Regions from separate parts of the Comamonas sp. 17RB genome, predicted to be linked through region 2. Evidence: predicted binding sites of a transcription regulator. Region 2 holds the regulator's gene; each other region holds the start of a gene.

Evidence for each region. The regulator sigma-54, encoded in region 2, starts transcription at its own class of promoters, with help from an activator protein. The targets are predictions, from matches to a motif close to TGGCANGNAANCTGCTTT.
Region 1: the regulator sigma-54 is predicted to act here: its motif matches at 1,805-1,822, upstream of QM470_RS12510 (circularly permuted type 2 ATP-grasp protein).
Region 3: the regulator sigma-54 is predicted to act here: its motif matches at 4,989-5,006, upstream of QM470_RS00310 (CmpA/NrtA family ABC transporter substrate-binding protein).

The regions. Positions count from the first base shown of each region.
Region 1 covers NZ_JASHHY010000006.1:181,043-191,782, reverse strand. The annotation lists gene QM470_RS12515 (alpha-E domain-containing protein) at 1-210, opposite strand, end outside; gene QM470_RS12510 (circularly permuted type 2 ATP-grasp protein) at 257-1,783, opposite strand; gene QM470_RS12505 (DNA internalization-related competence protein ComEC/Rec2) at 1,891-4,311, opposite strand; gene QM470_RS12500 (RidA family protein) at 4,474-4,932, shown strand; gene QM470_RS12495 (methyl-accepting chemotaxis protein) at 5,164-6,792, opposite strand; gene QM470_RS12490 (methyl-accepting chemotaxis protein) at 7,391-9,109, opposite strand; gene QM470_RS12485 (hypothetical protein) at 9,752-9,922, shown strand; gene QM470_RS12480 (nuclear transport factor 2 family protein) at 10,202-10,594, shown strand.
Region 2 covers NZ_JASHHY010000013.1:20,156-30,895, forward strand. The annotation lists gene QM470_RS20215 (FecR domain-containing protein) at 1-535, opposite strand, end outside; gene QM470_RS20220 (sigma-70 family RNA polymerase sigma factor) at 528-1,079, opposite strand; gene argS (arginine--tRNA ligase) at 1,375-3,084, shown strand; gene QM470_RS20230 (SPOR domain-containing protein) at 3,103-3,792, shown strand; gene QM470_RS20235 (thiol:disulfide interchange protein DsbA/DsbL) at 3,862-4,512, shown strand; gene lptA (lipopolysaccharide transport periplasmic protein LptA) at 4,667-5,308, shown strand; gene lptB (LPS export ABC transporter ATP-binding protein) at 5,305-6,084, shown strand; gene QM470_RS20250 (RNA polymerase factor sigma-54) at 6,139-7,704, shown strand; gene QM470_RS20255 (ribokinase) at 7,908-8,921, shown strand; gene QM470_RS20260 (hypothetical protein) at 8,973-9,344, opposite strand; gene QM470_RS20265 (THUMP domain-containing class I SAM-dependent RNA methyltransferase) at 9,485-10,740, shown strand, end outside.
Region 3 covers NZ_JASHHY010000001.1:63,095-73,834, reverse strand. The annotation lists gene nirB (nitrite reductase large subunit NirB) at 1-1,349, opposite strand, end outside; gene QM470_RS00320 (ABC transporter ATP-binding protein) at 1,668-2,498, opposite strand; gene ntrB (nitrate ABC transporter permease) at 2,495-3,460, opposite strand; gene QM470_RS00310 (CmpA/NrtA family ABC transporter substrate-binding protein) at 3,500-4,738, opposite strand; gene QM470_RS00305 (nitrate regulatory protein) at 5,173-6,459, opposite strand; partial or broken gene QM470_RS00300 (autotransporter domain-containing protein) at 6,763-10,443, opposite strand.

The DNA of each region.
Region 1 (10,740 bases), on a different contig from region 2:
GCCATCGCGCGTGACCTGGGTGTGGCGCCGGTCGTAGGCGGGAATCAGTTCACTGATGGACAGCACCCCCATCCAGTCCTTGCGTGCCATCTCGGCAGGCTGGGGCAGCATGGACGTGTCGTAGCTGACGTTCAGCATGCGGGCGGTGTTTTCTGCCCGCTCGGTGTAGCGGGACATCCAGAACAGGTGGTCTGCGGTACGGCTCAACATGGGAAACCTTTCAAGATCGTCATGGCAGGAATGCAAGCGGTGTTCATCACCAGCCCCCTCCCATGCTCTGCACCATGCCGCCCAGCTCCTGCACCAGCTCCGGTGAAGGCTGGCCCTGGGCCTGTTCGTTCAGCACCCAGGTGTCCTTGGTCCCACCGCCCTGCGAAGAATTGACCACCAGCGATCCGTCCTTCAGTGCCACGCGCGTCAGGCCGCCGGCCGCCATGCGCACGGTCTCGCCGCTCAGCACAAAGGGCCGCAAATCGATGTGGCGCGGCGCAATGCCGGCGTCCACCATCGTCGGGCAGCTCGACAGACTGAGCGTGGGCTGGGCGATATAGCCCGCCGGGTTGGCCAGCAGCGCACGGCGGAAGTCCTCGATCTCGGTCCGGGTGGCGGCAGGGCCGATCAGCATGCCGTAACCGCCGGCACCATGCACCTCCTTGACGACCAGCTCGTGCAGATGCGCCAGCACGTATTTCAGATCGTCCTGCTTGCGGCACAGCCAGGTGGGCACGTTGGAGAGAATCGGTTCCTCGCCCAGGTAGAAGCGGATCATTTCCGGCACATAGGGGTAGACCGATTTGTCGTCGGCGATCCCGGTGCCCACCGCATTGCAAATGGTCACATTGCCGGCGCGGTAGGCGTCCATCAAGCCAGCGCAGCCCAGGGTGGAATTGGGCCGGAACACCAGCGGGTCCAGGAAGTCGTCGTCCACGCGGCGGTAGATCACATCCACGCGCTGCAGGCCCCGCGTGGTGCGCATATAGACCACCTTGTCCTTGACGACCAGGTCCGGTCCCTCGACCAGCTCCACCCCCATTTGCTGCGCCAGGAAGGCGTGCTCGAAGTAGGCGCTGTTGTACATGCCCGGCGTCAGCACCACCACCGTGGCCGAATCGGATGCGGCCCGTGCCGGCGCACTGGCGCGCAGCGTATCCAGCAGCATGTCGGGGTAATGCGCCACCGGCTGCACGGCGTGCCGGGTGAACAGGTCGGGGAACAACCGCATCATCATCTTGCGGTTTTCCAGCATGTAGGACACGCCGGAGGGCACACGCAGATTGTCCTCCAGCACAAAGTACTCGCCTTCGCCCCGGGCATTGGGGGCGCGCACGATGTCGATGCCGGCGATGTGCGCATAGATGTCGCGCGGCACATCCACGCCCTCCATCTCGGGCCGGTACTGGGCGTTGTTGGCGATCAGGTCCCTGGGCACGATACCGGCCCGCAGAATGTCCTGGTCGTGGTAGATGTCGGCAATGAAGCGGTTCAGTGCCGTGACCCGCTGCACCAGGCCCGCCTGCATGCGCGTCCACTCCGCGCCGGGAATGATGCGGGGGATCAGGTCGAACGGAATCAGGCGTTCCGTACCCGCACCGTTGGCGTCTTTCTCCCCGTAGACCGCAAAGGTGATCCCCACGCGGCGGAAGATCATCTCTGCCTCTGCCGCGCGCGCTGCCATGGTCTGCGCCGGTTGCTGTGCCAGCCACTGCGCATAGGCTTTGTAGTGGTCTCGCACGTCACTGCCGTCAAACGGCAGCATGGTGTACATCTCGTCGTACTTCTGCATCGTGGGCCTCCTGGGGATTGCATAGCAAGTTGCGGGCCATAGCGATGCACTATGGGTATGACAGCCAGTTTAAGGGCTGCCACGCTCCGCCCCCTCCGGGCAAGCACTCACCGATCTGGTGCATGACTCCAGTAACGTGGGCGCAGACTGCGCTCACAGGCCACTGTCTGCGCCTGCACACCATTCCAGTGCGCCGCGCCGCATTGGGGCGTGCTCTGCACCACCAGGTCCTGGGCGGCATAGCGCCGCAAAACAGGCGCTGCAGGGTGGCCAAAACGGTTGCGGTAACCGGCCTGCACCACCACCGTGTGCGGCGCCACCGCCGCCAGAAACGCCGCGCTCGACGAGGTGCGGCTGCCATGGTGGGGTGCCAGCAGCACATCGGCCTGCAGGTTCTGGCCGGAGCGCAGCAATGCGGCTTCCTGCGCCGCCTCGATATCGCCCGTCAGCAGCACGGCTGCACCGTTGGCCGCCTGCACGCGCAGCACGCAGCTGGCGGCATTGCCGTCACCCTGCACGCCGGCCGTGGGGTGCAGCACCTGCCACAGCACCCCGTCCCATTCCCACTGCTGACCGGCCACGCAGGGCTGCCAGGACCGGGACAGGCGCTGGGCCAGCACCGCCGCGCCCGCCCCCACCAACTGCGCCTGGGGCTGCTGGGCCAGCACCGCCTCGGCTCCGCCCACATGGTCGGCATCGCCATGGCTGAGTACCAGCATGTCCAGCCGCTCCCCCAGGGCCTGCAACAAGGGCTGCACCACCCGGGCCCCGGCATCGCCTCCCGGCCAGGCCGGCCCGGCATCAAACAGCAGACTGTGGTGGGCCGTGCGCAGCAGCACCGCAGCCCCCTGGCCCACGTCCAGCGCCAGCATGTCCACCTCGCCAGGGGCGGGCCGGGGCGCCTGCCACCACAGCGCGGGCCACAGCAGCGGCAAGGCCAGCACCTTCCACTGCCAGGGCAGCGGCAGCACCAGGCCCACACCGGCGGCGATGGCCGCTGCGGCCGCCCACCACGGCGCCTGCGCCCGGGCGAGACTGGCCCAGGGCCAGGCGGACAGTGCCTCCAGCACCACCGCCATGGCCTGCACACACCAGGCCGCGGCCTCCCACAAGGGGTGCCAGAGCACCCCCAGCAGCGACAGGGGGGTGACCACCAGCGTCACCCAGGGAATGGCCAGCAGATTGGCCAGGCCACCGACCAGCGAAACCTGCCCGAAGAACAGCAGCGACAAGGGACTGAGCGCCAGCACCACCACCATCTGCTCCCGCAGCAACTGGTGCAATCGCTGTGCCCAGCCTGGCGGCTGCCACCCCGCAGTGCCCGACGCCAGCAGCACCCCCACGGCCACAAAGCTGAGCCAAAAGCCCGCCTGGCACAGCGCCCAGGGATCCCACAGCGCAATCACTGCCAGCACCACACTCCAGACCGCCCACCAGGGCCAGCGCCGGCCGGTGCTGTGCAGCAACGCCACCACCACCAGCATGCCCACCGTGCGCTGCGCAGGCAGTCCGCCACCGCTGAACAGTGCATAGGCTGCCGCCAGCCCCACGCCACCCCACAGTGCCGCCAGCGGCGCGGGCCAGCGCAGGCACAGCCACGGGCTGCAGCGCCACAAGGCCCCCAGCAGGCGCATCGCCAACCAGGCGAACATGGTGATGTGCAGGCCCGAAATGCTGACCAGGTGGGCCACGCCGGTGCGGCGAAACACCTCCCAGTCGGCGGTGTCGATGGAGCGCTGGTCGCCCGTGACCAGCGCCGCCACCACGCCAAAGGCACGGCGGCGATCGTTCGCGGCGTCCGGCTCGGCATCTGCCGCGCCCGGGACGGCCCCCTGGGCCACGATGGCATCGCGCACCTGCTGGCGCAGCGCTTCCACCGGGCGGCGGCCTTCGCCAGGGTCCAGCCGCAGGGGGGCGGTATTTTTGGGGCCGTCGCGTACATAGCCGGTGGCGCCGATGCCCTGGGCCCACAGCCACAGCTCCCAATCCCAGCCATGGGGATTGCGCGCGCCATGCGGGGCTTTGAGGCGCAGCGTCCAACGCCAGCGTTCGCCGGCCGAGACCGCAGGCCACGGCGCGGTCCCCATTCCGCGTGGCGCATACCATGTGACTTCCAGCCGCTGCGGCAGCTCCACAGCCTGTCCATTGGCCCGCTGTGCCTGCTCCACCACCAGTTGCATCCGCAGACCTTGGGAGCTGCGTGCCGGCAGGGCGTCCACCACGGCGATCACGTCCACATCCACGCCCTCCAAGGCTGGCGCAATGCGCTGGGCTTGCCGCCCCAGGGCCTGCCATCCCGTCAGCGCAAAGGACGCCGCCGCAGCGCAGACCACCATCAGAACCAGCAACCCCTGCTGCGTTCGCCGCGCGCCGGCGTGCGGCCACGCCCACATGGCCGCGCCCCCCAGCGGCACGGCCGCCACGCCCAGCACCGCATACTCCCACCCCGGCCACAGGGCAGGCTGCAGCAGCTGCAGCGCCACCCCTGCCGCGGCGGCCAGGGCCCAGATCGTGGGAGAAAGCCGCACTGCCGTGTACGCGGAAGCGAAAGACGGCTCCACTCTTGGCATACTGGCTGGCATGCGCGCGGTTGTCACCGACGGCCACGCACGCGCCGGAACCGCAGCACGCCCACGGGCGCCGCTGCGCGCCCTTCCCGCCCCGTTCTACCCACCATGCAAGGAACTCCCATGAGTGTCTACGACAAACTCCAAGCCCTGAACATCACCCTGCCCCCGCTGGCCGTCCCGGCCGCCGCCTATGTGCCATTTGTGCAGACGGGCAACCTGGTGTTTCTGAGCGGCCATATTGCCCGCAAGGACGGCAAGGTGTGGACCGGCCAGCTGGGCGGCGCCATCAGCACCGACGAAGGCAAGCTGGCCGCACGCGCCGTGGCGGTGGACCTGCTGGGCACGCTGCAGGTGGCCTGCGGCGGCGATCTGAACCGCGTCACCCGCATCGTCAAGGTGATGAGCCTGGTGAATTCCACCGCCAGCTTCACCGAGCAGCACCTGGTGACCAACGGCTGCTCCGAGCTGTTGGCCGAAGTGTTTGGCGACAAGGGCTCGCACGCACGCAGCGCCTTCGGCGTGGCACAGGTCCCCATGGGCGCCTGCGTGGAGATCGATCTGGTCGCCGAGATCGCCTGACCCGTTCCGTCGGGCACGCGGCGCCGTGGCCTGGGTGCAGGCCGCTTTTGCCTCTTGCCGCACACCGGAAACAAAAAAGCAGCCTCTGGGGCTGCTTTTTTTTGTTGGGCGCGAACCAACGGCCCGTGAAGAGGCCTTTGGCTGCTTTGCCTTTTTGCCTTTTTGCCTTTTTGCCTTTTTGCCTTGTGCCTGGCGTGGCAGTCAGTCACGCCCGGTTGCAGCCGCTGGAGGTCAGCCCTCCAGCTCCAGCATCGCTTGCGGTCGGCTGCCGATGCTGCGGGGCGCCGGCACCGGGCGCTGCAAGCCCAGAACCTGCTGCGCGCCAGGGACCTTGAAACGGCCCACCACGCTTTTCATGTTCTGCGATTGTTCGCTCAGGCTGTGCGAGGCGGCCGCACTTTCTTCCACCAGTGCCGCATTCTGCTGTGTCATCTGGTCGAGCGAACTCACGGCCTCGCTGACCTGGGCAATGCCATCGCGCTGCTCGGCGGCCACGGCATTGATTTCGGCCATGGTCAGTGTCACGCGCTCGATGGACTGGACGATTTCCTGCATGGTGCCACCGGCTTCATGCACCAGGCGCGCACCATCGGCCACCCGCTCGACCGAGGCCTGGATCAGCTGCTTGATTTCCTTGGCGGCATCCGCGCTGCGGCCGGCCAGGGAACGCACTTCGCTGGCCACCACCGCAAAGCCGCGCCCCTGTTCGCCCGCGCGGGCGGCTTCCACCGCCGCGTTCAGCGCCAGGATGTTGGTCTGGAAGGCAATGCCATCGATCACGCCGATGATGTCGGCAATCTTCTGGCTGCTGGCGTGGATGTCGTTCATGGTGCTGACCACCTGGCCCACCACGGCCCCGCCGCGCTGGGCCACGCCCGAGGCCTGTTCGGCCAGCTGGGTGGCCTGCTGGGCGTTGCCCGCCGTCTGCTGCAAGGTGCTGGTGAGCTGGGCCATGGCGGAGGCGGCCTGCTGCAGGCGGCCCGAGGTTTCCTCGGTGCGCTGCGACAGGTCCTGGTTGCCCATGGCGATTTCGGCGCTGGCCTGGGCGATGTTGTCGGTGCCGTAGCGCACCTCCTGGATCATGCCCCCCAGCGCCTGGTTCATATTGCGCAGCGAGAGCAGCAACTGCCCGAATTCATCGCTGCGGTCCACCCCCACCTGGGTGCTCAGATCCCCCGCGGCAATGCGCTCGGCAATCTCGTTGGCCTGCACCAGCGGCCGGCGGATGCTGTTGATCAGCCAATGCGCGCCCAGCACGATGGCCACCACCAGCGCCAGCATGCCCACGCCGGCCCACAGGCCCATGCGTACACGGGTGTCTGCCATCTCGACGCGCATGCGGCTGATGTGGGCGGTTTGCAGGTCGACAAAGGCCTGCAGGCCTTCGAGGTACTTGTCCACCACCGGCTTGTAGGTGGCCTGCACGATTTTCACGCTTTCGTCCGCACTCCCGGCTTCCTTGAGCTTCATCACCTGCTGGCGCACCGCGATCATGTCGCTGCGCAACTGGGCAATGCGGGCCATCTGGGCCTTGTCGGCCTCGCTCAGATTGGCTTCTTCCAGGCTTTTCTGTACCTTGGAAATCTGCGCGCTGGTGGCCGCAATGGTGGGCGAGAACTCCTCGCCCACACTGGGATCGGTGCTGAGCACCACGGCCAGCGTGCGCACGGCGTTGGTCTTGGTCAGTGCCGCCCAGTGCATGGCATCCGCCATGCGCTGGGACAGGACGACTTCCTGGGCCTCCTGCTGCTTCTGGAAGCGGTAAGCGCCGGTGCCCACAAAGCCCGCCAGCCCCACCATGCCTGCCACGATACACAGCACACTGATCCACAGCTTGCGTGTGACGCTGATATTTTTCATGCACTCTCCATGCCTCGGTTGCAATGCCTGGATGCAGCCCTGCCACCGTTCGTCCGCCGAAATATCGGCGGTCGCCTGCATGCTTGACAAGACTTACACCCAGACACAGTGGACGCTGAACCAGCCCGGCGACGAAATCTGGTTTTCCCTGATGGACTCCATTTCGCATCACTGATGATTACTATGGATTGACATTTCTCAATAGCCATTCACAACCACTTGTTGGCCGGAAACATCCCCAAGCACCGCGTCCCAGGCTTCGCCGGCACGCACCATGCGATCAGCCGTCGGCCATCAGCTGTTAACGATCAGCGATCGCTGCGCCAGTGCACATCGGATGGTTGCGCTTCGCAGGAGCGTGGCACACCCGCACCCCACCGCGCATGCCGCACAACCGCCGCACTGCGACCGCAGGTACCTGCCTGTGGAACCCGCAGGGCGGCACTGCGCAGGATCGCTGCGCCGCCGCAAAAAAATGGGGGAGCCTATAGCTCCCCCCAACGCTCGCCATGCTCAATGGACGGTTGCGCCCTCTTCCCTCAATCGACTTCCGCGTGCACCAGGGCCTGGGTGCACGCTGTGTGCAGCGCCGCTGCGGCTAGGCCAGCTCCAGTGCCCGCGTGGATTCGGTCTGCGGCCCTGCCGGTGCCAGTGCGGGCGCCAGTGCAGGAGAGCGCAGTGCACGCTCTGCGCCCAGGCCGCCAGCCAGGGCCGGTGCGGGTGCACCGGCATGTACCGTGGCGGCCACAGCGGCAGCCCCCGTGCGCTGCGGCGCGCTGTCCGGCACCTGAAAGCGCTGCACCAGCTCGCGCAGGTGTTCCGACTGCTCACGCAGGCTGAAGGCAGCCGCCGCGCTTTCTTCCACCAGCGCGGCGTTCTGCTGCGTCATCTGGTCCAGCGCGCCCACAGCCTCGCTGACCTGGGCCACGCCGTCACGCTGCTCGGCGGCACTGGCATTGATCTGACCCATCACCTGGGTCACACGCTGCACGGACTGCACGATTTCCTGCATGGTCCCTCCCGCCTCGTTCACCAGGCGCGCACCGTCGGCCACCCGCTCGACCGAGGCCTGGATCAGTTGCTTGATTTCCTTGGCGGCATCCGCGCTGCGGCCGGCCAGGGAACGCACTTCGCTGGCCACCACCGCAAAGCCGCGCCCCTGCTCGCCCGCGCGGGCGGCTTCCACTGCGGCGTTCAGCGCCAGGATGTTGGTCTGGAAGGCAATGCCATCGATCACGCCGATGATGTCGGCAATCTTCTGGCTGCTGGCATGGATGTCGTTCATGGTGCTGACCACCTGGCCGACCACGGCCCCCCCGCGCTGGGCCACGCCCGACGCCTGGTCCGCCAGGCCTGCGGCCTGCTGGGCACTGGCCGCCGTCTGCTGCAAGGTGCTGGTCAGCTGCAGCATGGCACTGGCGGCCTGCTGCAGATGGCTGGAAGTGATTTCGGTGCGCTGCGACAGATCCTGGTTGCCGTTGGCGATTTCGGCGCTGGCCAGGGCAATGGCATCGCCGCTGGTGCTCACATCCTGGATCATGGCGCCCAGCGACCGGCTCATGGCCTGCAGTGACAGCAGCAACTGGCCAAACTCGTCGTGGCGCTGCACCGCCCACTGACTGCGCAGGTCGCCGGCCGCAATCTGCCCGGCCACTCCGTTGGCCTGCGCCAGCGCGCGGCGGATGCCGTTGATTAGCAGGTAGGCACCAATCGACACACCGAGCAACAGCACCACCATGTTCAGTGCCGAACTGCGCACCACCCCTTGGCGCGCGGCTCCCATTTCGGCACGCATGGCCTCCAGCCCCTGGGACTGGTGCTGCACAAAGCGCAGCAGGCCGGCGAGATAGGCATCCACCGACTGGCGGTAGCCGGTGCGCGCCAGGGCACGGCTTTCCTCCTCCTGGCCGGCGGTCTTCTTCTGCAGCATCTGATCCCGCTGGGTCTGCATGGCCTGGCGCAAGGCCACCACGTTCTGCATCTGGCTGCGGTCGTCCGCATCGCGGGCCGATGCATCCAACGCCTGTTGCAAGGTGGAGATCTGCTGGCTGGTCGCTGCCATCTGCGCAGAGAACTGCTCGGCATCCTGCGCATCGCGGCTGAACACCTGGGCCAGGGTCCGCACCGCATTCACCTGGGTCAGCGCATGCCACTGCGTGGCCTGCTCCAGGCGCAGAGAGAGCAGGCGGTCCTGTTCGCCATGCTTTTTCTGGTGCTGGGCCGAGTTGTAGCCCGCCACGCCCACGATGATCACCGCCCCCACCACGATGCTGCCCACCCCCAGCCACAGCTTGTGTGTCACCCCGATGTGCTTCATAGCCCCCTCCTCCCTCTTTTTATGATGCAGCGCACTAAAAAGCACGACCGTGCGGATACGAAGTGGACAACAAAGCGTCCCAGGTTCGTATCGGTGTAAGCCCCAGGGAAGGTGGCATGTGGCGCGCACCACACGCCTGCTGCTGCATGGATCCCCTGCCATTCATAGGGCTTTATCGCATTTCTTTCGGCATTTGCTGCGATGGCATGGTGTCTGCGGCTGCATGGCGCTTTTCTTACGCTGCATCGCCGCATTTTTCTGCATTGTGAAATTTTGATTTCGCATTCTGAAAAAAAACCTGATTTTTGTACTTTTATAGGCCAGAAAACCGTTTTGCATTACGAAAAATTAACGTAATTAATTGATTTAAAAGCGAAATAATTTTTTTAAAGCGCCAAAAAAGAAATTGCTGCGACGCAAACAATAAGACCCATGCCAACCCTCTGAGGTTGCGGCGGATTCACCCTCCAGCGCAGCCCCTCAGGACCACAGCAACTACCTGCTGTGCCGCACCGCCAGCCAGTCAATTAGCACCACCGTGCTAATTAGCAAGTTGAGCAAGGGATGGTGTTTGACACCCATGTCTTAACCCGGCGCTCCGGCCTTTGACAGCCTGCGCCACCGTTACAGAAGGAGCATCCCATGCCCAACCGCCACGTGACCCTCGCCGCCGACACCACTTCCACCAACGAAGGCAGCTACCTCGGCCGCATCCTTTGCCCGCACTGCATGTGCACCCACACCATCGAAGCCGAAGGCGGCTGCAGCACCGAAGCCTGCGACGACTGCGGCAGCCCCAGCGAAAGCGAATAAGCTTTCCGTCCCGCTCTCCACCGGAGCGGCAGCTGCAGCGTCTTTTTTCTGTGTGCGGCGCTGCCGCTGGCGCTCCGGATCCTGGAGCGATCTCCCCTTCCGCCCCGAATGCCTGCCCTGGCCTTCGGGGCGATTGCTTTGGACAGCCTGCAATGGCTCGCATGGTCAGCCTGTGCCCGCTGCACCGGTGAAACAGTCTTCACCGCCACGCGCCTAATCCTCCGCCTCAGCGGACCTAGCATGCATGCGCACCCCGGACACCATCATCAGGAGACCACCATGACCACCGCGGCCCCCCAGCACCCGATCCCCCACCCCGAAGAAGCCGCCGTGCGCCTGCCGCTGGAGCTGTACATGCGTGGACACGCCGAAGACTGCGCCGCACACATGCGCGCAGCCTTTCTGCCCAGCGCCCGCCTGGAAAGCGTGCGGGAAGGTCCGCTGACATCGTGGACGCTGGACGTCTACTGCCAGCGCTTCAACAACACCCCGGCGGCGGACGAGGCCCTGCGCCGCCGCCGCATCGACTGGCTGGACATCACCGGCACCTCGGCCATGGCCAAGGTCACGCTGGAGCATGGCGCCGTCACCTTCACTGACTACTTCGTGCTGCTCAAGACCGAGGCCGGCTGGAAGATTGCCAACAAAGCCTTCCACGCCCAGCCGCAGTAAATCCCACCGCCGGGCCACGCCGCCCGCCACGCCTTCCATCCCCTGCCTGCGGTAGTGCCATTGCCCAGCCCTTACGCTGTGCCGACTGCAACGCACTGATTCCACTGGCTGTGCACCCCATGGACGCAGCACAGCCTCCGCACGGC
Region 2 (10,740 bases):
CGGTGAAGGCCGGGCCGAGATCGGCCCGGGGTGTGGCCTCGGCCAGCAGGGCGCCCTGGCGCAGCCGGACGCGGCGGTGGCCGGGGCGGAAATCCAGGTCCACGGCCGAGCGCGCATCCAGCGTGAGGCGGCTGCCATCGGGAAGCAGAAATTCGCGCCGCTCGCCGGTACCGGTGCGCAGGTCGGCGCTCCATTGCGCCACGGGCTGGTGGCGGTCGGCCAGCCAGGTGGCGCCCACGGCCACGCCGCCCAGGCCCAGGGCCCCGCGCAGCACCTGGCGGCGTTTGCGGGTGCGGGACTCGGCACGGGCCAGGGTGTCGCTCAGCAGGCGCCCGGCGGCGGGCTGCGGTACGCGCAGCCGTTGCAGCGGCGCCTGCAGCTGTTCCCAGGCGGTGCGGTGCTGCGGGTCGGCGTCCAGCCACTGCGCCAGGCGGTTGCGCTCGGGTGCGCCCATGTCGCCGGAATGCAGCTGTACCAGCCAGCCGATCGCGGCTTCGGTGGCGCTGTCCAGTGGGGTACTGGCGCGGCTAGCCATGGCGGGCCGCCCGGGGGACGCCTGCCTGCTGCTGCAGTTGGGCGATGGCAATGCGGCGAAATGCTTCGGTCATGTGGCGGCGCACCGTGCTGTGCGAAATGCCCAGCTGCTCGGCAATGGCATGGTAGGTCAGTCCATCGAGCTGGCTGAGCAGAAAGGTCTGCCGGGCCTTGAGCGGCAAGCCCTCCAGGGCCTGGGCAATGGTTTCCAGCGTTTCCAGCAGCAGCGCACGCTCTTCGGGGGAAGGGGCCAGTTCGTCCTGGCGCTGGGCCAGGGCTTCGAGGTAGGCGCGCTCCAGCTCGCGCCGCCGCCACAAGGTGAACAGCAGGCGCTGGGCAATGGTGGTCAGAAACGCGCGCGGTTCGTCGATCCGCATCGGCTGCGGCGCAGCGACCACCCGCAAAAAGGTTTCAGACGCCACGTCCTGAGCCTCGGCCGTGTTGCGCAGCCGGGCCTTCAGCCGGGACAGCAGCCAGGGGTGGTGCCCCGCGAACAGTTGCTGGGCCTGCTGCATGGGGTCGAACGGCGGATGCGGCGGGGACATGCGGGCGATTCTATTCTTGAATGAGAATGATTGTTATTTGTTTGGTGTGGTGTAGTGGCATCGCCACGGTGTGCGGGGGAATGGCACGCTGGCGGCGCCCCGTGGCGGTCAGCGAAGTTTTGTGAAAATGTAAAAAGAGGAGCTGTTTGTGTATGTGGCGCAAGGGCGGATGCCGCTTTTCGGGGCGTTTCAGCGGGCCCCGGCTCCCTCTGCCCGGCCCCTGGCCGACAGCACGGCCTCAAGGGTGTGGCCACGGGCCGCCGGCAAGATATGGGCAGCCACGTAAAATCCCCCGATGCTTTCCGTCAAACAGGATTTGCTCGCAGCCCTGGCTGCCGAGCTCGAAACACTTTCGCCCGGCGCCGGCGCCCGCGCCGCATTTGAAAACCCCAAGGTGGCAGCCCATGGCGACTTCGCCTGCACGGCGGCCATGCAGCTGGCTAAGCCTCTGAAGGCCAATCCCCGCGCACTGGGCGAACAGCTCAAGGCCGCGCTGGAAGCCACGCCCGCGTTCCAGCAGTGGGTGGATGCGATCGAGATCGCCGGTCCTGGCTTTCTGAACATCCGCCTCAAGCCTGCTGCCAAGCAGGAAATCGTGCGCGAAGTGCTGGCGCAGGGCGCCCGCTTCGGCTTCCAGGCCGACCGTGGCGAGAACGTCCTGGTCGAGTTTGTCTCCGCCAACCCCACCGGCCCGCTGCACGTGGGCCACGGCCGCCAGGCGGCGATTGGCGATGCCATCAGCAATCTGTATTCCACCCAGGGCTGGAAGGTGCACCGCGAGTTCTATTACAACGACGCGGGCGTGCAGATCGACACCCTGACCAAGTCCACCCAGCTGCGCGCCAAGGGCTTCAAGCCCGGTGACGAATGCTGGCCGACCGACAGCGAGAACCCGCTGGCCAAGAATTTCTACAACGGTGACTACATTGCCGACATTGCCCAGGCGTTCCTGAACAAGGAAACCGTCAAGGCCGATGACCGCGAGTTCACCGCCAACGGCGATGTCGAGGACTACGACAACATCCGCAACTTTGCCGTGGCCTATCTGCGCAACGAGCAGGACAAGGATCTGCAGGCCTTCAACCTCAAGTTCGACGAGTACTACCTCGAATCGAGCCTGTACCAGAACGGCCATGTGGAAGACACGGTCAAGCGCCTGATCGAAAGCGGTCACACCTACGAGCAGGACGGGGCACTGTGGCTCAGGTCCACCGACTACGGTGACGACAAAGACCGCGTGATGCGCAAGACCGACGGCACCTACACCTACTTCCTGCCGGATGTGGCCTACCACATCCAGAAGTTCAAGCGCGGTTACGGCAAGGTCGTCAACATCCAGGGCACCGACCACCATGGCACGATCGCCCGTGTGCGCGCCGGTCTGCAGGCGGCCAATGTCGGCATTCCCCAGGGCTACCCCGACTATGTGCTGCACACCATGGTGCGCGTGGTGCGCAATGGCGAGGAAGTGAAGATCAGCAAGCGTGCCGGCTCGTATGTGACGCTGCGCGATCTGATCGAGTGGACCAGCAAGGACGCGGTGCGCTTCTTCCTGCTCTCGCGCAAGCCCGACACCGAATACACCTTCGACGTCGATCTGGCCGTGGCCCAGAACAACGACAACCCGGTGTACTACGTGCAGTACGCCCATGCCCGCATCCAGTCCGTGCTGCGCGCCTGGCAGGAAGCCGGCGGCGCGGGCGTGCCTGCGCTGGAGAAGGTGGACCTGTCCGCGCTGGAAGGTCCACAGGCCCAGGCACTGATGCTGCTGCTGGCCAAGTACCCCGAGATGCTGAGCGCCGCCGCCGCAGGCAATGCCCCGCACGACGTGACCTTCTACCTGCGCGATCTGGCCTCCAGCTACCACAGCTACTACGACGCCGAGCGCATCCTGGTGGACGATGAAGCGGTCAAGCTGGCGCGTCTGGCCCTGGTCGCCGCCACGGCACAAGTGCTGCACAATGGTCTGGCGGTGTTGGGCGTGTCCGCGCCCGAGCGTATGTAAGCATTGACTCGCAAAACTATGAAGACCAAGCAACGTGGCGGAACCCTGATCGGGCTGATCCTGGGCATCATCATCGGCCTGGGGGCCGCTCTGGCAGTGGCGGTCTATGTGACCAAGGTGCCGGTGCCCTTCCTGACCAAGACCCCCAAGGACACCGAGGCCAAGGAAGCCGAACGCAACAAGAACTGGGACCCGAACTCGCCGCTGTACGGCAAGAACCCGGCCAACCAGACGCAGACGCAACCGGTGACCCAGCAGCCCGTGGCGCCCACTGCGCCGCCGGTGGCCACGCCCACCACGCCACCGACCAGCGGCCCTGCCACGGGTGTCAGCACCCCGCCGGCCACACCACCGGTGCAGGACGCCAAGAAACCTGACGGCAAGGCCTCTTCGGCCGACCCGCTGGGGGACCTGGCCAACCAGAAGCTCAAGCAGTCGGAAGCCAAGGCCGCCGCTGCCTCGGGTTCGGACGGTTTCGACTACTTTGTGCAGGCGGGTGCCTTCCGCACCCAGGCCGACGCCGATGCCCAGCGCGCCAAGCTGGCCATGCTGGGCTGGGAAGCCCGCGTGAGCGAGCGCGAGCAGAACGGCCGTACCGTGTTCCGGGTGCGGGTGGGTCCGTTCGGCAAGCGTGATGACGCCGAGCAGCTCAAGGGCAAGCTCGACGGCGCCGGGGTGGATTCGGCCCTGGTGCGCGTGCAGCGCTGACCGGCAGAACTTTTTGCCACGGCCCGGCTCTGACTGGGCAGTGAATATCCCCTAACAGGAGTAGCTTTGATGAAACGCCGTGAGTTTTCCTTGGCCGTCACCTCGGTCGCATCTGCCATGGCCCTGGGCGCCACTGCGACCGCCCATGCCCAGGCCGCCGCCCCCAAGGAAGGCAAGGACTATGTGAAACTGTCCAAGCCCGCCACCACCGAGGCACCTGCCGGCAAGGTGGAAGTGGTCGAGTTCTTCTGGTACAGCTGCCCGCATTGCAACGCTTTCGAGCCGGCATTCGCCGCCTGGAAGCAGAAGGCTCCCGCCCATGTGGTGGTGCGCCGTGTGCCCGTGGCCTTCAACGCCAGCTTCGTGCCCCAGCAAAAGCTGTATTTCACGCTGCAGGCCATGGACAACTTCGACGCCATGCACGTCAAGGTGTTCCACGCCATCCACGTGGAGCGCAACAAGCTGGCCACCGATGACGCCATCTTCGAATGGGTGGGCAAGCAGGGCGCGAACGTGGCCAAGTTCAAGGAGATCTACAACTCCTTCACCGTGGCCAACCAGGTGCGCAAGGCTTCGGCGCTGCAGCAGGAATACGATGTGGAGGGCGTGCCTTCCATGGGCGTGGCCGGCAAGTTCTACACCGACGGCCCCCGTGCCGGCAGCATGCAGAACGTGCTGAATGTGGTGGATTACCTGGCCAACCAGAGCCGCAAGGCCTGAGCGGTCCCGCTTTCGCCCGGCAGGGCCTGACCGCCCTGCACACAGCCCGCTTTCCAGCGGGCTTTTTTGTGTCGATTTCCCTGCGAGTCGCCCACAGGGCAGCCCTGGGGAAAACCAGTGCCCTACAATGGCTGCAAGATTCATGCCTTCTCACATGACACGCAAACTCCTCCCGATACTCGCGCTGACGGTCCTGGCAGCTGCCATGGGCACGGCACAGGCCGAAAAGGCCGATCGCAACAAGCCCATGAACATTGAAGCCGATGCGCTGCACCATGACGAGCTGCAGCAGGTCAGCACGTTCACGGGCAATGTGGTGTTGACCAAGGGCACCATCGTGCTGCGCGGCGCCAAGCTGGAAGTGCGCCAGGACGCCGAGGGTTACCAGTTCGGCAAGGTCTGGGCGGCCCCCGGCAAGCGCGCGTTCTTCCGCCAAAAGCGCGACACCCAGCCCGGTGCACCCGAAGAGTACGTGGAAGGCGAAGGCGAAATCATCGAATACGACGGCAAGAAGGACGATGTGCGCCTGATCCAGCGGGGCCAGCTGCGTCGCTACACCGGCGCCACGCTGAGTGACGACATCACCGGCAACATCATCACCTACAACAACCTGACCGATGTGTTCACCGTGGACGGCAACCGCCGCGCCACGCCGGGCAGCGAGGAAGCGGCTGCCGGCTCCGGTGGCCGCGTGCGCGCCGTGCTGGCGCCCAAGACCCAGCCCCCGCAGGCCCCGGTGGCGCCGAGTGCGCAGCCGCTCAAGCCTTCGGACACCATGAAATTGCGCAACCCGTGACCCGCTCTTCCGACACCCCGACCGCCCCAGGCGCCAGCAGCCGCCTGGAAGTGCACCATCTGGCCAAGTCCTATGGCAGCCGCAAGGTGGTCAAGGACGTGTCCCTGGCCGTGCAGAAAGGCGAAGTGGTGGGCTTGCTCGGCCCGAATGGCGCGGGCAAGACCACCTCGTTCTACATGATCGTGGGCCTGGTGCGCAGCGATGCCGGCGACATCTACATCGACGGCCATTCGGTGGCGAACATGCCCATCCACCAGCGTTCGCGCCTGGGCCTGTCCTATCTGCCGCAGGAAGCCTCGATCTTCCGCAAGCTCAGCGTGGAAGACAATGTCCGCGCCGTGCTGGAGCTGCAGCAGGACGAACAGGGCAAGCCCCTGACCAAGGCCGAGGTGGAGCGGCGCCTGACCGATCTGCTCAAGGAGCTGCGCGTGGACCACCTGCGCTCCTCGCCGGCGATTGCGCTGTCGGGTGGCGAGCGCCGCCGCGTGGAAATTGCCCGGGCCCTGGCCACGCAGCCGCGCTTCATCCTGCTGGACGAGCCGTTTGCCGGTATCGACCCCATCGCGGTGATCGAGATCCAGCGCATCATCGGCTTCCTGAAGGAGCGCGGTATCGGGGTGCTGATCACCGACCACAACGTGCGCGAGACGCTGGGCATCTGCGACCACGCTTTCATCATCAGCGACGGCCATGTGCTGGCGCAGGGCACACCGGAAGAGATTGTGGAGAACGCCGACGTCCGGCGGGTCTACCTGGGCGAACATTTCAGGATGTAGCCCGCCACTTCCGCCGCCACGACACATACAAGATCACAGAGAGGGAGCGTCGCGTTGAAGCCTGGTTTGTCACTGCGGGTGTCGCAGCATTTGGCGCTGACGCCGCAATTGCAGCAGTCGATCCGCTTGCTGCAGCTGTCCACGCTGGAGCTGGCGCAGGAAGTCGAGCAGATGCTCGACGACAACCCGTTTCTGGAAGTCGACAGCGACGACGCCCCCCGCGAAGACTTCGGCCTGTCCCAGTCGGATACGCCGGCGCAGAGCGATGACTATGCCGCCGATGGCGCGCTGACGGCAGGGGCTGCGGAGGCGCCCGCCGACAGTGCGGAAGGCCCCGGCAGCACGGAATACGATGCCCCCGACTGGGAGGGCGACGGCACCAGCGAACTGCGCCCCGATGACAGCGAATGGGGCGGCGATGCCCCGGCGCGCAACGCACAGGGCGGCGATGGCGATGAAGTCAGCGCCCTGGATCTGGCCCGTGCACATGAATCGCTGACCGACCACCTGCTGCGCCAGTCGCTGTCGCTGCACCTGTCCGAGCTGGACCGCTATGTGCTGCGTTTCCTGATCGAGAACCTGAACGACGACGGCTACCTCGAAGAGTCGCTGCAGTCCCTGGCCGAGGGCCTGGCCGGCACGGACGACCCGGAACAGCTCGACGAGCTGGTGCACCGCTTCACCGTGGCACTGCGGCTGCTGCACAGCCTGGAGCCGGTGGGCGTGGGCGCCCAGGGGCTGGCCGAATGCCTGCAGTTGCAGCTGAACCATCTGCTGCAGCGCGGTGAGGCCGAGGCCAGTGTGGTGGAGACGGCGCTGACCATCTGCGCCCAGCCGCTGGACCTGCTGGCCCGGCGCGATGTGCGCCGCCTGATGCAGGCCACGGGCAGCAGCGAGGAGCGCACCCGCATGGCCATGGCACTGATCGCCCGGCTGGAGCCCCGGCCCGGCCGGCGCTTTGTCAATGTGGAGCGCAACATCATCGTGCCGGACGTGATCGTCACCCGCGCCGGCCGCCGTGCCAGCGAAGGCACGCCCCAGTTCAACGTGCAGCTCAACCCCGACGTGCTGCCGCGTCTGCGCGTGCACGATGTGTATGCCGGTGCGCTGCGCGGCCACAAGGGCAGCGAAGGCCATGCCGGCCTGCAGCAGCGCCTGCAGGAGGCGCGCTGGTTCATCAAGAACGTGCAGCAGCGCTTCGACACCATCTTGCGGGTGTCGCGCGCCATCGTGGAGCGGCAGAAGAACTTCTTCGTGCACGGCGAACTGGCCATGCGCCCGCTGGTGCTGCGCGACATCGCCGACGAGCTGGGCCTGCACGAGTCCACCATCAGCCGGGTGACCACCGCCAAGTACATGGCCACGCCGCACGGCACCTTCGAGCTCAAGTATTTCTTCGGCTCCGGGCTGGGCACGGAAACCGGTGGCAATGCCTCCAGCACGGCGGTGCGGGCGCTGATCAAGCAGTTTGTCTCGGCCGAGAACGCCAAGAAGCCGCTGTCGGACAGCCAGATCGCCGAAATGCTCAAGGAGCAGGGCATCGAATGCGCCCGTCGCACCGTGGCCAAGTACCGTGAGGCGCTGAAGATCGCGCCGGCCAATCTGCGCAAGACGCTGTAAGCGCAGCGGGGCTGCAGAGGGCTGCGGGACGCCCGGTGAGGCCACAGCCTGCGGTGGCGGAGCCCCTGCGGGCATGCTGCGTTGCCGCAATCCCCCAGACCCGTGCAAACCGGCTGGGCAGCGTCGGCAGTTGGAGGTATCGTGCAGCCATCCTTGGTTCATTCCGCACATGCCACGGCCGTTGGCAGCAAAGGAGACACCCCATGGTTGCACCGCTTTCTTCTTCCGCGCTGCCTCGCAAGCTGCTGTCGGCGCAGCCCGAACCCGATCACCCGCACAGCGTGGCCCGCATCGCCGTGGTGGGCAGCCTGCACATGGATGCGGTGTTGCACCTGGAACGCGTGCCCCGGGCCGGGGAAACCGTGATGGCCCACAGCCTGCGCTACCTGCCCGGCGGCAAAGGCGGCAACCAGGCAGTGGCCTGCGCACGCCACGGCGCCCAGGTCACGCTGTTTGGCTGCGTCGGCCGCGACCACCATGGCAACAGCCTGCGGCTGGCGCTGCACGACGCCGGCGTGGACATGGACCATGTGCAGGTGCTGGACGGGGTCTCCACCGGTGCGGCCATGGTGCTGGTGGAGGGCAATGGCCAGAACCGGATCTGCGTGGTGCCCGGCGCCAATGTGCTGCTGGAGCTGCCGGATGAGGCACTGCTGAATGTGCTGGCCCAGGCCGATTTCGTGCTGCTGCAGCGCGAGACCTCGGACAGCGTGTTGGAGCAGGTGCTGGAGGCGGCCCGCAGCGCTGGCTGCCGCGTGGTCTTCAACCCTTCACCGGTGCGCGAGCTGCCCGAAGCCTGGTGGCCCCTGGTCCACACCCTGGTGGTCAATGAGGTCGAAGCCGCCGCCTACAGCGATCAGGTGGTGGACAGCCCGGCCACGGCAGCCGACGGCGCCCAGCGCCTGCTGGCGCGGGGCGTGTCCCAGGTGGTGGTCACGCTGGGCGCTCAGGGGGCGGTGGCCGTGTGCGGCGGGCGTGTCAGCACCCATCCCGCGCTGGCCTTGCCGGTGCTGGACACCACGGGGGCGGGCGACAGCTTTCTGGGGGCACTGGTCACCCGGCTGGCCGAAGGCCATGCCCTGGGCGACGCCGTGCAGTGGGGCATACGTGCCGCCAGCCTGTGCATGGGCCAGGTGGGCGCCCAGGCTTCCATACCGCAGCGCGCCCAGGTCGAAGCCCTGGCCGGTGGCGTGGCCAGCCCGCTGCATGTGCAGTAGGCGGCGGGGCGAGCACGCCAGCCGCCGTGCCGGGCTGCAGGCGTGCCGTGCTCAGCGGGTGCTGCCGTCGCAGTAGGCGTGCCAGCCCGCCGGGGTGTTTTCAAAGCCGCGCTGCAGGGCCAGCTCCCAGGGGCGTTCGCAGCTCTTGGTGCGTTCGCACCAGGCATGGCCGGTGGAAGGCTTGCAGCCATGGCTGTCGGTGCGCTTGCCCAGAATCGGCGGCTCCGGGGTTTCGTCCAGCGGCTGGGGTTCGGCCACAGCAGGTGCGGTGGCTGCGGCGGGCATGGCCTGGCCGGCGGTGGCAGGCGCTGCCGGCTGGGTGGGCGCGGACTGGCAGGCGCTGAGCAGGGCCAGGGCCGAAGCAGCCAGCAGCAGGCGGACACGGGCCAGTGCCGGGACAGAGGTCAGGAAATGCGTAGACATGCCCGCATCGTACGCAAATCCCGGCGGTGCGGAGTGTCCGGGAGGCCAGCAGGGGAGCCTGGACGGTCCGGACAGGGGGGACGCAGAAACTCCACCGCGCGCCGTGGCCGGGGTGTCTCGCGTATCCTTGGCGGCTTGCTATGAACCAATTGCACCTGTTTTTGCCCTGCGCCGCCGGCGTCGAGGGCTTTTTGGCCGACGAGGTCCACGCCATCACCGGCGCCACCGGGCAAGACCTGCTGGTGGGCCGGGGCGGCGTGATGCTGCGCGGCATGTGGCGCGACGCCCTGCTGCTCAACCTGCACAGCCGCCTGGCACAGCGCGTGCTGATCGAGCTGTCGCACAGCATGTACCGCAACGAGAACGATCTGTACCGCGCGGCCAGCGAGGTGGCCTGGGAGATCTGGTTTTCGCCCCAGGAGACCTTCAAGATCGAGGTCACGGCCCAGCACAGCCCACTGACCAGCCTGAACTTTGCCGCCTTGCGTGTGAAGGACGCCATTGCCGACCGCTTCCGCGCCAAGCGCCACGGCGTGCGCCCCAGCGTGGAGACGCACCACCCCGATGTGCGCGTGCACCTGCACCTGACCACCGACGGCGCCACCATCTACATCGACACCTCGGGCGAAGCGCTGTTCAAGCGCGGCTGGCGCGAGGACAAGGGCGACGCCCCGCTGAAGGAAACCCTGGCCGCCGCCATGCTGGCCGCCAGCGGCTGGGACCCGCATGGCGACAACCCGCAGCCGCTGTACGACCCCTGCTGCGGCAGCGGCACCGTGGTGATCGAGGCCGCGCAGATGGCGCGCAAGATTCCCGCCGGCATCCTGCGCCGCTTTGCGTTCGAGAAGCTGGTGCCGTTCCAGCGCCATGTCTGGGAAGCCATGCTGGATGAGGCGGAAAGCGCCATCCTGCCCGAGTCGCCCGTGGGCATTTACGGTTCCGACATCGCCTTCCGGATGGTGGATTTTGCCCAGCGCAATGCCGAGCGTGCGGGGGTGGCCGACACCATCCAGCTGCGCGGCGGCGATGCGCTGCAGCGCATGCCGCCCTGCGAGCAGCCGGGCATGCTGATTCTGAACCCGCCCTATGGCGAGCGGATCGCCGCGGCCGGTTCCGCCGGCCGCAACGCTGCCGAGCGCATGGGGCAGGTGGAGCGCGCAGGCCGCGAAACCGCGCAGACCGAAGATGGCGGCGAGTTCTTCAGCCAGCTGGCCAGCCACTGGAAGAAGAACTACAGCGGCTGGAGTGCGTGGATGCTGACGCCCGACCTCAAGTTGCCCGGCAAGATGCGCCTCAAGGAATCGCGCCGCACGCCGATGTGGAATGGCCCGATCGAATGCCGTCTGTTCTGCTTCGACATGGTCAAGGGCTCGACCAAGCCCCGCAAGCAGGAGAG
Region 3 (10,740 bases), on a different contig from region 2:
CCTTTGTCCTTGATCGCCTTGCAGATGGCACCCTTGGTCACGCCGTTGCAGCCGCAGACCTCGTCGCTGTCGGCCATGGCCGAGGCCTTGCTGTGGCCTTCGTGGCCGGTGTCGCCGATGTTCGACTCGCCAAACATCAGCCGGTCGCGGATGTCGGCGACCGAGCGGCCTTCGCGCAGCAGCTTGAAGTACCAGCTGCCGTCCACGGTGTCTCCATACAGGCAGGCGCCCACCAGCTTGTCGCCCTGGATCACCAGCTTCTTGTAGACGCCGCCGCCGGGGGCATAAGGGTCGCGCAGCACGATTTCTTCCGTGTCCGCACCGCCCTGGAAGTTGCCAGCGGAAAACAGGTCGATCCCGGTGACCTTGAGCTTGGTGGAGGTCAGCGAGCCCTGGTAACGCCCGATACCCCATTCGGCCAGGTGGTTGGCCAGCACCTTGCCCTGCTCGAACAGCGGGGCCACCAGGCCGTAGGCCACGCCGCGGTGGGCGGCGCATTCGCCCACCGCGTAGATGCGTGGGTCGGTCACGGTCTGCAGCGTGTCACTGACCACAATGCCGCGGTCCACATGCAGGTGCATGCGCTGGGCCAGGGCGGTATTGGGGCGGATGCCCACGGCCATCACCACCAGATCGGCCGGGACTTCGCTGCCATCCTTGAAGCGCACGGCACGCACGCGGCCGATGTCGCCGGCCAGCAGCTCATGGGTCTGGGCCTGCATCAGGAACTGCATGCCGCGCTCGGCCAGCGACTGCTGCAGCATCCGACCGGCCACATCGTCGAGCTGGCGCTCCATCAGCCATTCGCTGGCATGCACGACCGTCACCTGCATGCCGCGCTTCATCAGGCCGTTGGCCGCTTCCAGCCCCAGCAGGCCGCCACCGATGACCACGGCATGGCGGTAGCGGGTGGCCGCGTCGATCATGGCCTGGGTGTCGGCAATGTCGCGGTAGGCCAGCACGCCCTGCAGATCGTGGCCGGGCAGCGGCAGGATGAAGGGGTTGGAGCCGGTGGCCAGCACCAGGCGGTCATAAGGCGCGCTGATGGTGTTGCCCGCCGCATCCACGCCATGCACCACGCGGCGCACCCGGTCCACCTCGGTCACCGTGCAGCCGGTGTGCAGATGGATGCCGTGGTCCTGGTACCAGGACCAGTCGTTGAGCACGATTTCATCGAGCGTCTGCTCGCCGGCCAGCACGGGCGAGAGCAGTATGCGGTTGTAGTTGGGGTGGGGCTCTGCGCCGAAGACCGTGATCTGGTACAGATCGGGTGCAATCTTCAGCAGCTCTTCCAGGGCGCGCACACCGGCCATGCCGTTGCCTACCAGAACCAGTTGGGATTTTTTCATCGTGCCCCCGTGGGTGGTTGCTTCATTCCAGGTTCGAAAACAAAAAAGGCGTCCTCTCCGGGCAGCGGTGTGCTGCGGGGAAAAGACGCCTTTGTCTTGTGCGACCTGCTTTGCGCCATTGCATAGCAGGTCTGCGGGCCAGCGGTGGCCTTGTCCATTTCAAGCAGTTTCTGTGCCAGTTAGCGCCAGAGACCTGCCCGGGAGCGGGTGTTTCACCCGGTATTGCAACGCACCGTGGTGGTGCGTTCGTGGTGTGTTCAGCGCTTGCCGTGGACCACCGCAGTGCACGCCTGCGGTGCCTGGTGTCTGTGGGCGGGGCTAGGCCGCTTTTTCTACATGGCCCTGGCGGGTGTAGAGAAAATCGATCACCGCCTTGCGGCAGCGCTGGTAGTCCCGGTCTTCGGCCAGTGCCACACGGTTGCGCGGGCGCGCCAGCGGCACCTGCAGCACTTCGCCAATGGTGGCGGCGGGGCCGTTGGTGAGCATCACGATCTGGTCGGAGAGCAGCACGGCTTCGTCCACATCATGGGTCACCATGACCACGGTGCTCCGGGTGCGGGCCACGATCTCCAGCAACTCGTCCTGCAGCTTGGCACGGGTGAGGGCGTCCAGTGCACCAAATGGCTCGTCCATCAGCAGCACCTGGGGTTCCATGGACAGTGCCCGGGCAATGCCCACGCGCTGCTTCATGCCGCCGGAGATTTCGCCCGGCCGCTTGTGCGCGGCGTGGCTCAGTCCCACCAGTTCCAGTGCGGCCGCCGTGCGGGCCTGGAGCTGGGCCTTGGTTTCCTTTTTGCCGAACACGCGCTCGACGGCCAGATGGACGTTGGCATGGCAGGTCAGCCAGGGCAGCAGGGAATGGTTCTGGAACACCACGGCGCGCTCGGGCCCCGGGCCTTTGATTTCCTTGTTGGCACACAGCAGATTGCCGGCGGTGGGGGTGGTCAGCCCGGCAATCAGGTTCAGCAAGGTGGATTTGCCGCAGCCCGAGTGGCCGATCAGGCTCACGAACTCGCCCCTGGCAATGTTCAGGTTGATGTCGCGCAGCGCAGGGAACAGCCCTTTGGTCGTGGTGAAGGTCTGCTCCACGCCCTGGATCTGGATGAACTTGGTGGAGAGCGACGGGTTGTGCAAGGTCGGATGGTTCATGCTTTCACCTCTTCAAACGTAAAGGCCGAAGCCAGTTTCACCAGTGCCCATTCCAGCAGCAGGCCCACGATGCCTATCACAAAGATGGCGATGATGATGTTCTTGACGTTCAGGTTGTTCCACTCGTCCCAGACCCAGAAGCCGATGCCCACGCCGCCGGTCAGCATCTCGGCGGCCACGATGACCAGCCAGGCCGTGCCCACGGCCAGGCGCACACCGGTCAGCAGATAGGGGAGCACCGAGGGGAAGAGGATGGTGGTGGCGATCTTCCATTCGCTCAGGTTCAGCACGCGGGCCACGTTCATATAGTCCTGGGGCACGCGCTGCACGCCCACCGCGGTGTTGATGACCATGGGCCAGATGGAGCAGATGAAGATGGTCCAGATGGCGGCGGGATTGGCGCCCTTGAACACCAGCAGGCCAATCGGCAGCCAGGCCAGCGGCGAGACCGGGCGCAGCAGGCTGATCAGCGGGTTGCACATGCGTGACAGAAAGCGGAAGCGCCCGATCACAAAGCCCAGCGGAATTCCCACCAGCGCGGCCAGCCCGAAGCCCAGGCCCACGCGCTGCAGCGAGGCCAGCACGTTCCAGCCCACCCCCTGGTCGTTGGGGCCGTTGCGGTAGAACGGGTCACTGAACACCTCGACGGCCTGCTGCCAGGTGTCCAGCGGCCCTGGAATGGCCCGACCGGTGCTGCCTGACACCAGCGACCACAGGCCCACCAGCAGTGCCAGGCCCATGACGGGAGGCAGCACGGTCTGCGCCAGTGCCGCCAGCCGCTGGCGCAGGCGCGAAGGTGCGGGCGGCGTAATGCTGGTTGCGGCGGCAGGGACGTGAGCAGTGGTGCCGGTGTGTGCCGTGGCAGGGGTGCCGTGGATGGCATCGTTGGCGGCCGCTGTGGCGATGGCGCCCTGGGGTGGGGCTGCATCACCGCGCGGGGAATGAAAGATGGCACTGACCATGGTGCTTCTCCTGATAGATCAATGAAGAGGGGCAGAGGCTCAGGCCTTGACCTTGAAGCTGTCGGCGTACTTGGCAGGGTCCTTGCCGTCCCACACCACGCCGTCGATCAGCTTGCTGCTGCGCATGGTGTCCTTGGGCACGTTCACCTTCAGCTGCGACGCGGCCTGGCTGTACAGGTCGGTGCGGTTGATCTGCTTGGCCACGGCCAGGTAGTCGGGGTGGCTCTTGAGCAGGCCCCAGCGCTTGTGCTGGGTCAGGAACCACATGCCGTCGCTCAGGTAGGGGTAGTTCACCGCGCCATCGGCAAAGAACTTCATGTGGTTCGGGTCGTCCCAGGTCTTGCCCAGACCGTTCTGGTAACGGCCCAGGATGCGCTGGTTGATGGCGTCCACGCTGGTGTTCACATAGGCTTTGCCGGCAATGGTCTCGGCCATCTTCAGCTTGTTCTGCAGGCTGGCATCGATCCACCGGCCGGCTTCCAGAATGGCCATCATCACGGCGCGCGCCGTGTTGGGGTTTTTCTGTGCGAATTCGGCTGTGGTGCCCAGCACTTTTTCAGGGTGGCCCTGCCAGATGTCCTGCGTGGTGACGGCGGTGATACCAATGTTGTCCATGATGGCCCGATGGCCCCAGGGTTCGCCCACGCAGAAGCCATCCATGTTGCCAATGCGCATATTGGCCACCATTTGCGGCGGGGGCACGGTGATGACCTTGGCGTCCTTGAGCGGGTCGATCCCGGCCGATGCCAGCCAGTAATAGAGCCACATGGCATGGGTGCCGGTGGGGAAGGTCTGGGCAAAGGTGTATTCGCGCTTGTCGCTGGCCATGAGCTTGGCCAGGCTGGCGGCATCCACTGCGCCTTTGTCCGCCAGTTTCTTGGACAGGGTGATGGCCTGGCCGTTCTGGTTGAGCGTCATCAGCACGGCCATCTCCTTCTTGGGGCCACTCACACCCAGGTGCAGCCCGTAGACCAGGCCGTAGAGCACATGGGCGAAGTCCAGCTCGCCGTTGACCAGCTTGTCACGCACGCCGGCCCAGCTGGCTTCCTTGGTGGGGATGATCTTGACGCCGTACTTCTGGTCCAGCCCCAGCACCGAGGCCATGACCACGCTGGCGCAGTCCGTCAGCGGGATGAAGCCGATCTTCACTTCCTTCTTCTCCGGAGCGTCCGATCCGGCGGCCCATACGCCGCCATGCCCCAGTTGGGTGTACAGGGCGGCACCTGCGGCGATGCCGCCAGCCTGGCGCAGAAACTGGCGGCGGCTGCCCGCTTCCATGGGGTCTGCCGGGGTGGATGGGGGAGTGCAAGCGGTATCCGGGGTGTGCTGTGCCATGGTTCGGCTCCTTCCAGTGCGTGGGGCGAATGCTTTTTCAACGGAACGACGGATCCCACCACGGGGCTGTTTCCAGCGCTGCAAAGCACAACGGCGTCCCGATCCGTCTGCGCTGCGCAGGGGATGGGGACGCCGTTGTCCTGTGTGTGGGGGCTGATTCCAGACCGCCGTTGGCCGGGATTCACTGCCGAGGAATGCAGAAACCGTGCCAGCTTTTCGACGGCAGGCTTCCCCAGGGAAGCACCGCTTATGGAGCGCGGTGATGCGCTTTGCAGTACGCATCTTGGCGGATGGCAGCGCGGTTTTGGTGCGCTGCAGCAGGGGGGCGACGCCGGTGCTGCTGTGTGTTGGTGCGTTTCGGCTGGTGTGCGGGCAGGTCAACCCTGTGCCGGCGGCAGCAGATCGGCCATGGCCAGCACGGCCTCGGCCACATCGATCAGGCGTCGGTTCTGGTTCATCGCGGTCTGGCGCAGCAGCTTGTGTGCTTCGCTCTCGCTGAGCTGGCGGTGCGCCATCAGCAGGCCCTTGGCGCGCTCCAGCGTCTTGCGCTCGGTCAGGGCGGAGCGCACGGTTTCCAGTTCGGCTTGCATGGCCTGCAGCCGCTGGGATTGCTCCTGAACCAGGCTCAGCACCGACTGGCCCAGCTGAGGTGCCAGGCTGTTACCCAGTTGCAGCGTGGCTTCGGGGGCTGGTGCATGGAAGAAATCGGGCAGGCCGTCGGGCGCTGTGGGGGCAGGGGCGTCACCCGCACCGGCGCTGCGCTGCAACAGTGCTCGCGGTTCCGGCGCCTGTCGGGCTGCCTGCAGCTGGGCGGTGCAGCGTTGCTGCAGCTCGTCGGCCAGTTGCACCTCGATGGCATACAAGGCATCCATGCGGGCTGTGCAGGCGTCGAACCAGGGCGTGCTCAACTCGGCATCCAAGGCCTGGCCGGTGGCGGCGGTGCAGCCCATGCGGCGCATGCGCTCGATCACCAGCAGCTCGGGGTTGTGGTGCTGGGTCTTTTCCCACAGCGCCAATGGTGTGGCGGGTGCGCAATCGGCAAACACCTGGAAGCAGCGCTCCTGTGCGTCGATCAGATGCAGCCAGTGCTGCTGGCGCGCGGCCTGGCTGCTGCCGCTGCCAAAGGCCGCGGCCCCGGTGGCACGCTCCTGGCCGGCCAGTTCCTTGCCCTGCATGAAGTGGAACATGGCCACCAGCAGGCGGGAAATGCCGGGCTCGGTGGCGCTGTCGGCCGCCTCGAAGACCACGGCCAGCAGGCCTGCGATCAGGCGGATATAGGCCGCGGTGGCGGCATCGGGTGTCAGCGCCAGCGCGCCGACCTGCTGGCGCAGCGCGGGCAAGGCGTCCAGCCCCTGCAACACATAGGCAATATGGTTGAACAGCCGCGCACCGTGACCGCCCTGGAAGGCATTCAGATCGAGTTGCGCCAGTGCCTGGTGCAACTGTGCTGCACAGCGGTCCGCTGTCTGGACCTGCGCCAGCCGAACGCTGGTGCCGCGCTGCCCACCACTGGCCAGCACGATGTTGGACAGGCCGCGCTCAGCCTGCAGCGCATGGATCAGCGCACCCAGCTGGCGCACCAGGGTGCTGGTATGCAGCAGTTGCTCCAGTTCGCCCATTTCACAGCGGCGAACGGCAATCAGGTAATGCAAGGCAGAAGTCATGGTGGGGCGTGCGGTGCTTTACCGTGGAGGCAGCAAGTTCTGTGCCTCATGGTGGTGCATGTGCGTAAGCCATGTGATCATGGGAGTGGCGATGGCTATCGGAGCGAGCTGGTTGCCATGTGCAATTGAAGTTGCTCTGCTTTTCATGGCTTTGGGCGCTAGATTCATCCGCTGACCGTAGCCCCACCCACACACATTCCCTTCCAGCGCACCCAAGAAAAAGCCGCCCTGCAGGGCGGCTGGTCAGCAACCGGGCGCTGAATGCGGAGCAAGCCTTGTGCCCATCCCCGCTTTCCGATGCGCTCAATAGCGTGTGGTGTACAGCAACCGCATGCCACGCTGGAAGCTGGTGTTGCTGCGGGTGAACTGCAGCTCCGCCGCAAACGTACCCATGCGCGACTGCAGGCGGCTGCCAAAGCCTACTTGCACCCGGTTGCGGCCGATGGGGCTGCTGCTGATGGCATAGCCTTGCGACCCATTCAGGTCGGCATAGGCAATGCGCACGTCGGACTGGTGGTCAAAGTCGTGCTGCAATTCCAGGCGGCCAAACGGCATCAGCTGGCCCCAGCGGGTGTCATGGCTGGTTTCCCCACGCAGACCCAGCGACGCCGAGGTGCTGGTGATGCGCTGCTCGCCAAACTGCAGTGCATGCCAGCCGGCGCCGGTTTCGGTGTAGGCGTCCAGGTTGCTGCGGGCCCACTGCAGGCGGCCGTAGGGAGAGAGCAGCATCTGCTGCGTGCGCCATTCATAGCCTGCGGACACCGAGGCAAACCACTGCGAACCATCCCGTTCACCCTGGGCAAACTCGCCGGCATCGGCCACCCAGCGGCGGCTGTCAAAGCGCAGGCGGCTGTAGCCCAGCACACCATCCACAAAATAGGCGGGGGCCGGGCTCCAGCTGCCGTATAGCGCGGTGCTCACGCCCTTGCTGTGGTTGCGGCTGCCTTCGCCGCCAATGGTCGTGCGGTCATAGGCAAAGCCCATGCCCATGCCCACCGTCCATTGGGCGTTGACCAGATAGTCCAAGCCCATGGTCACGCCGCTGGTGGTGAAGCGCAAGCCGTCGTCCTGGCCTTTGCTGGCATCGGCAAAGCCCCAGTCCAGCATGCCCGCGGTCCAGTAGGCCAGGCGCGGGCGCTCGGCGCTGCCTGGTTCGGGCAGAGGCTCATCAGCGTTGACCCGGGTATTGCGGGTCGTAGTGCCTGCCCCCAGCGCCACGGCGCGCTGGGCCAGGTTGCGTTGGGCGCTGCCCAAGGTGGCCGGGGCGTTGGCGGTTTCGCTGTCCAGGCGGCTGGCGTAGGCTTGCTCGGCGTTCAGCCCTTCGACAGCGGCCAGCGCATCTGGCTGGGCCGTGCGGCCCCAACGTGGGGCCAGGGCAGAACCGCTGTCCATCCCTTGGCGGGCAATGCAGTCCTGCTGGCCCAGCATGCTGGGCACGTTCTGGCAGTTGCGAATGCTGTTGTTGCCAGCACGGGGCATGGCCAGTTGCAGGCCGTTTTGGAACGCCTGGCGTTGCTGCGGGTTGCGCAGTTGCTCCAGGCGCTGGGTGAAGTTCAGCAGTTGGGCCCCAGCAAAACGTACGGAGGCTTGTTGCTGTGCGGTACTCAGGCCGCGTACATCGGCATTGGCCGTCGGGTCAGGGCGGGCTGCCACCTGCACGGTCACCGTGATCGGTGCCGATGTGCCGCCGACGTTGGCCAAGGTATAGGCAAAACTGATGGTGCCCTGGGTCGAAGCGGCGGGCGTGTAGATCAGATTCATGCCTTGTACCGCCACGCTGCCGCTGGCAGGCTGGGTATGCACCACCAAGCCCGTAAACGGCGCGCCCGTGGCGTTGGCTGTGGCGTTGACCGTTACTGGCTGGTTGGGGCCAGTGCTTACCGAGACGGAAGGTGCCGCAGGGACATCGGCAGCGATGGTGATGCTCACTGTCGCCGGCATGGACGTTCCGCCCGCATTGGTAGCGGTGTACGTAAAAAGGTCCGTGCCGTTGAAGCCTACCGGTGCGGTGTATGTCACCAGGCCTGTATTGCTGATGCTGACCGAGCCACCCTGCGTAGTGCTGGCCGATCCCACTGCATAGCTGATAGGGGTGTTGGTCACATGGGCGGTCACGCTGAAGGTGATGGCGGGTGCTGTGCCTGCGTTATAGGGTGCCGTGTGGGTAAAGGGCGAGGCTACAGGTGGCAATACCACCTGATCGTCATTGAGGATGGTCCCCACGGCGGTGTCTGTAATAGAAACTGCGGCATTGCTCACTGTATTCAGACTGACCGTGAAGGTCTCATTTGCCTCTACACGTGTGTCTCCGTTGACCGTGACCGTGAATGTCCGTGTCTCGCCCGCAGTCCCCGCGAAGGCCAGCATGCCAGTTGCCGCGACATAGTCATTGTCGGCAGTGGTGGCTGTGCCATCGGCGGTGGCGTAATTGACCGTGAATCCGCCAGACACTGCCTTGTCGAGTGTTGCGGTGAATGTCATCACCGAGGTGCCAGCATTGCCTTCCGGCAGGCTTACGTCGGCAATGGTGATTGCAGCAGTGTCGTCATCGACGATGGTCCCCACGGCGATGTCTGTAATAGAAACAGCAGCATTGCTCACCGTATTCAGACTGACCGTGAAGGTCTCATTTGCCTCTACACGTGTGTCTCCGTTGACCGTGACCGTGAATGTCCGTGTTTCGCCAGCAGTCCCCGCGAAGGTCAGCGTGCCAGTTGCCGCGACATAGTCATTGTCGGCAGTGGTGGCTGTGCCATTGGCGGTGGCGTAATTGACTGTGAATCCGCCAGACACTGCCTTGTCGAGTGTTGCGGTGAACGTCATCACCGAGGTGCCAGCATTGCCTTCCGGCAGGCTTACGTCGGCAATGGTGATTGCGGCAGCGTCGTCATCGAGGATGGTGCCGGTGCCGGTGGCTTTAGTCAGGGTGGCGTTCGAAGGATTGCTCAGGGTGATGGAAAACGCCTTGTGCGGCTCCACAACCGTGTCTCCCAGAATGGGAACGCTGAGGGTTTTGCTTGTCTGCCCCGCTGCAAAGGTGAGAGTGTCACTCACCGCGATGTAGTCAGCTCCTGCAATGGCGGTGCCGTTGCTGCTGGCGTAATTCACCGTCACTTCAGAGGCACTGGCCGCACTCAGCGTCACCGCGAACGTCATCGGTGTGCTTCCGCTATTGCCTTCCGACATCGAAACGTCGTTGATGGACAGGGTTGGAAGTGACGTGTAGGTGAACTGGTCTGCCGCGCTGGTGGCACTGGTGCCACCAGCGGTGGTCACGCGCACATCGACCGTGCCCGTGCCCGCTGGAGCCGTGGCCGTGATTTGCGTGGCGCTATTGACCGTGTAACCTGATGCTGCCGTGCCACCGAAAGTCACTGCCGTCGCACCGCTGAAATTGGTGCCGGTAATGATCACCGTGGTGCCACCCGTTGCCGGACCGCTGGTGGGCGATATGCTGGTCACCGTTGGCGCTGCCACATAGGTGTACTGGTCCGCTGCGCTGGTGGCACTGGTACCGCCGGCCGTGGTCACGCGCACATCGACCGTGCCCGTACCTGCCGGTGCCGTGGCCGTGATTTGCGTGGTGCTGTTGACCGTGTAGCCAGATGCCATCGTGCCACCGAAAGTCACTGCCGCCGCACCGCTGAAATTGGTGCCGGTAATGATCACCGTGGTGCCACCCGTTGCCGGACCGCTGGTGGGCGATATGCTGGTCACCGTTGGCGCTGCCACATAGGTGTATTGGTCTGCAGTATTGGTGACGTTGGTACCGCCAGCCGTGGTTACGGTGATATCCACGGTGCCTGCTGAGCCGGCAGGAGCGGTGGCGGTGATCTGTGTGGGGCTGTCGACGGTAACGCCGGTGGCAGGCGTGGCTCCAAACGACACTACAGTAGCGCCCGGGATGAAATTGCTGCCGGTGATCGTGACCAAGGTACCGCCGGCCGTGGGGCCGCTGTTGGGGCTAACGCCGGTGACGGTGGGTACCTGCTGGGCCAATGCATAGCTGCTGCACAGCAGTAATCCTAATAAGCACACCAGCAGCGTGCGACAGGCAGCCAGGCATTGCCGGGTGAGGGTGGATGGCAGACATCCCGCGGGAATACCCATTCGAAAGGCGGACACCAACCGGGCATGCAGCGGCAAGTGCTGCCAATCAAAAAAGTGAGGCATAACAGGAGCGTGTAAGAAGCGAGTGAGTGCGGAGACTCAGGTGCGCGCCGAGATGAAGGCTGGTTGACGCAGGTCAGGTTTCAAATCTTACAAACAGGTTGTTACTTT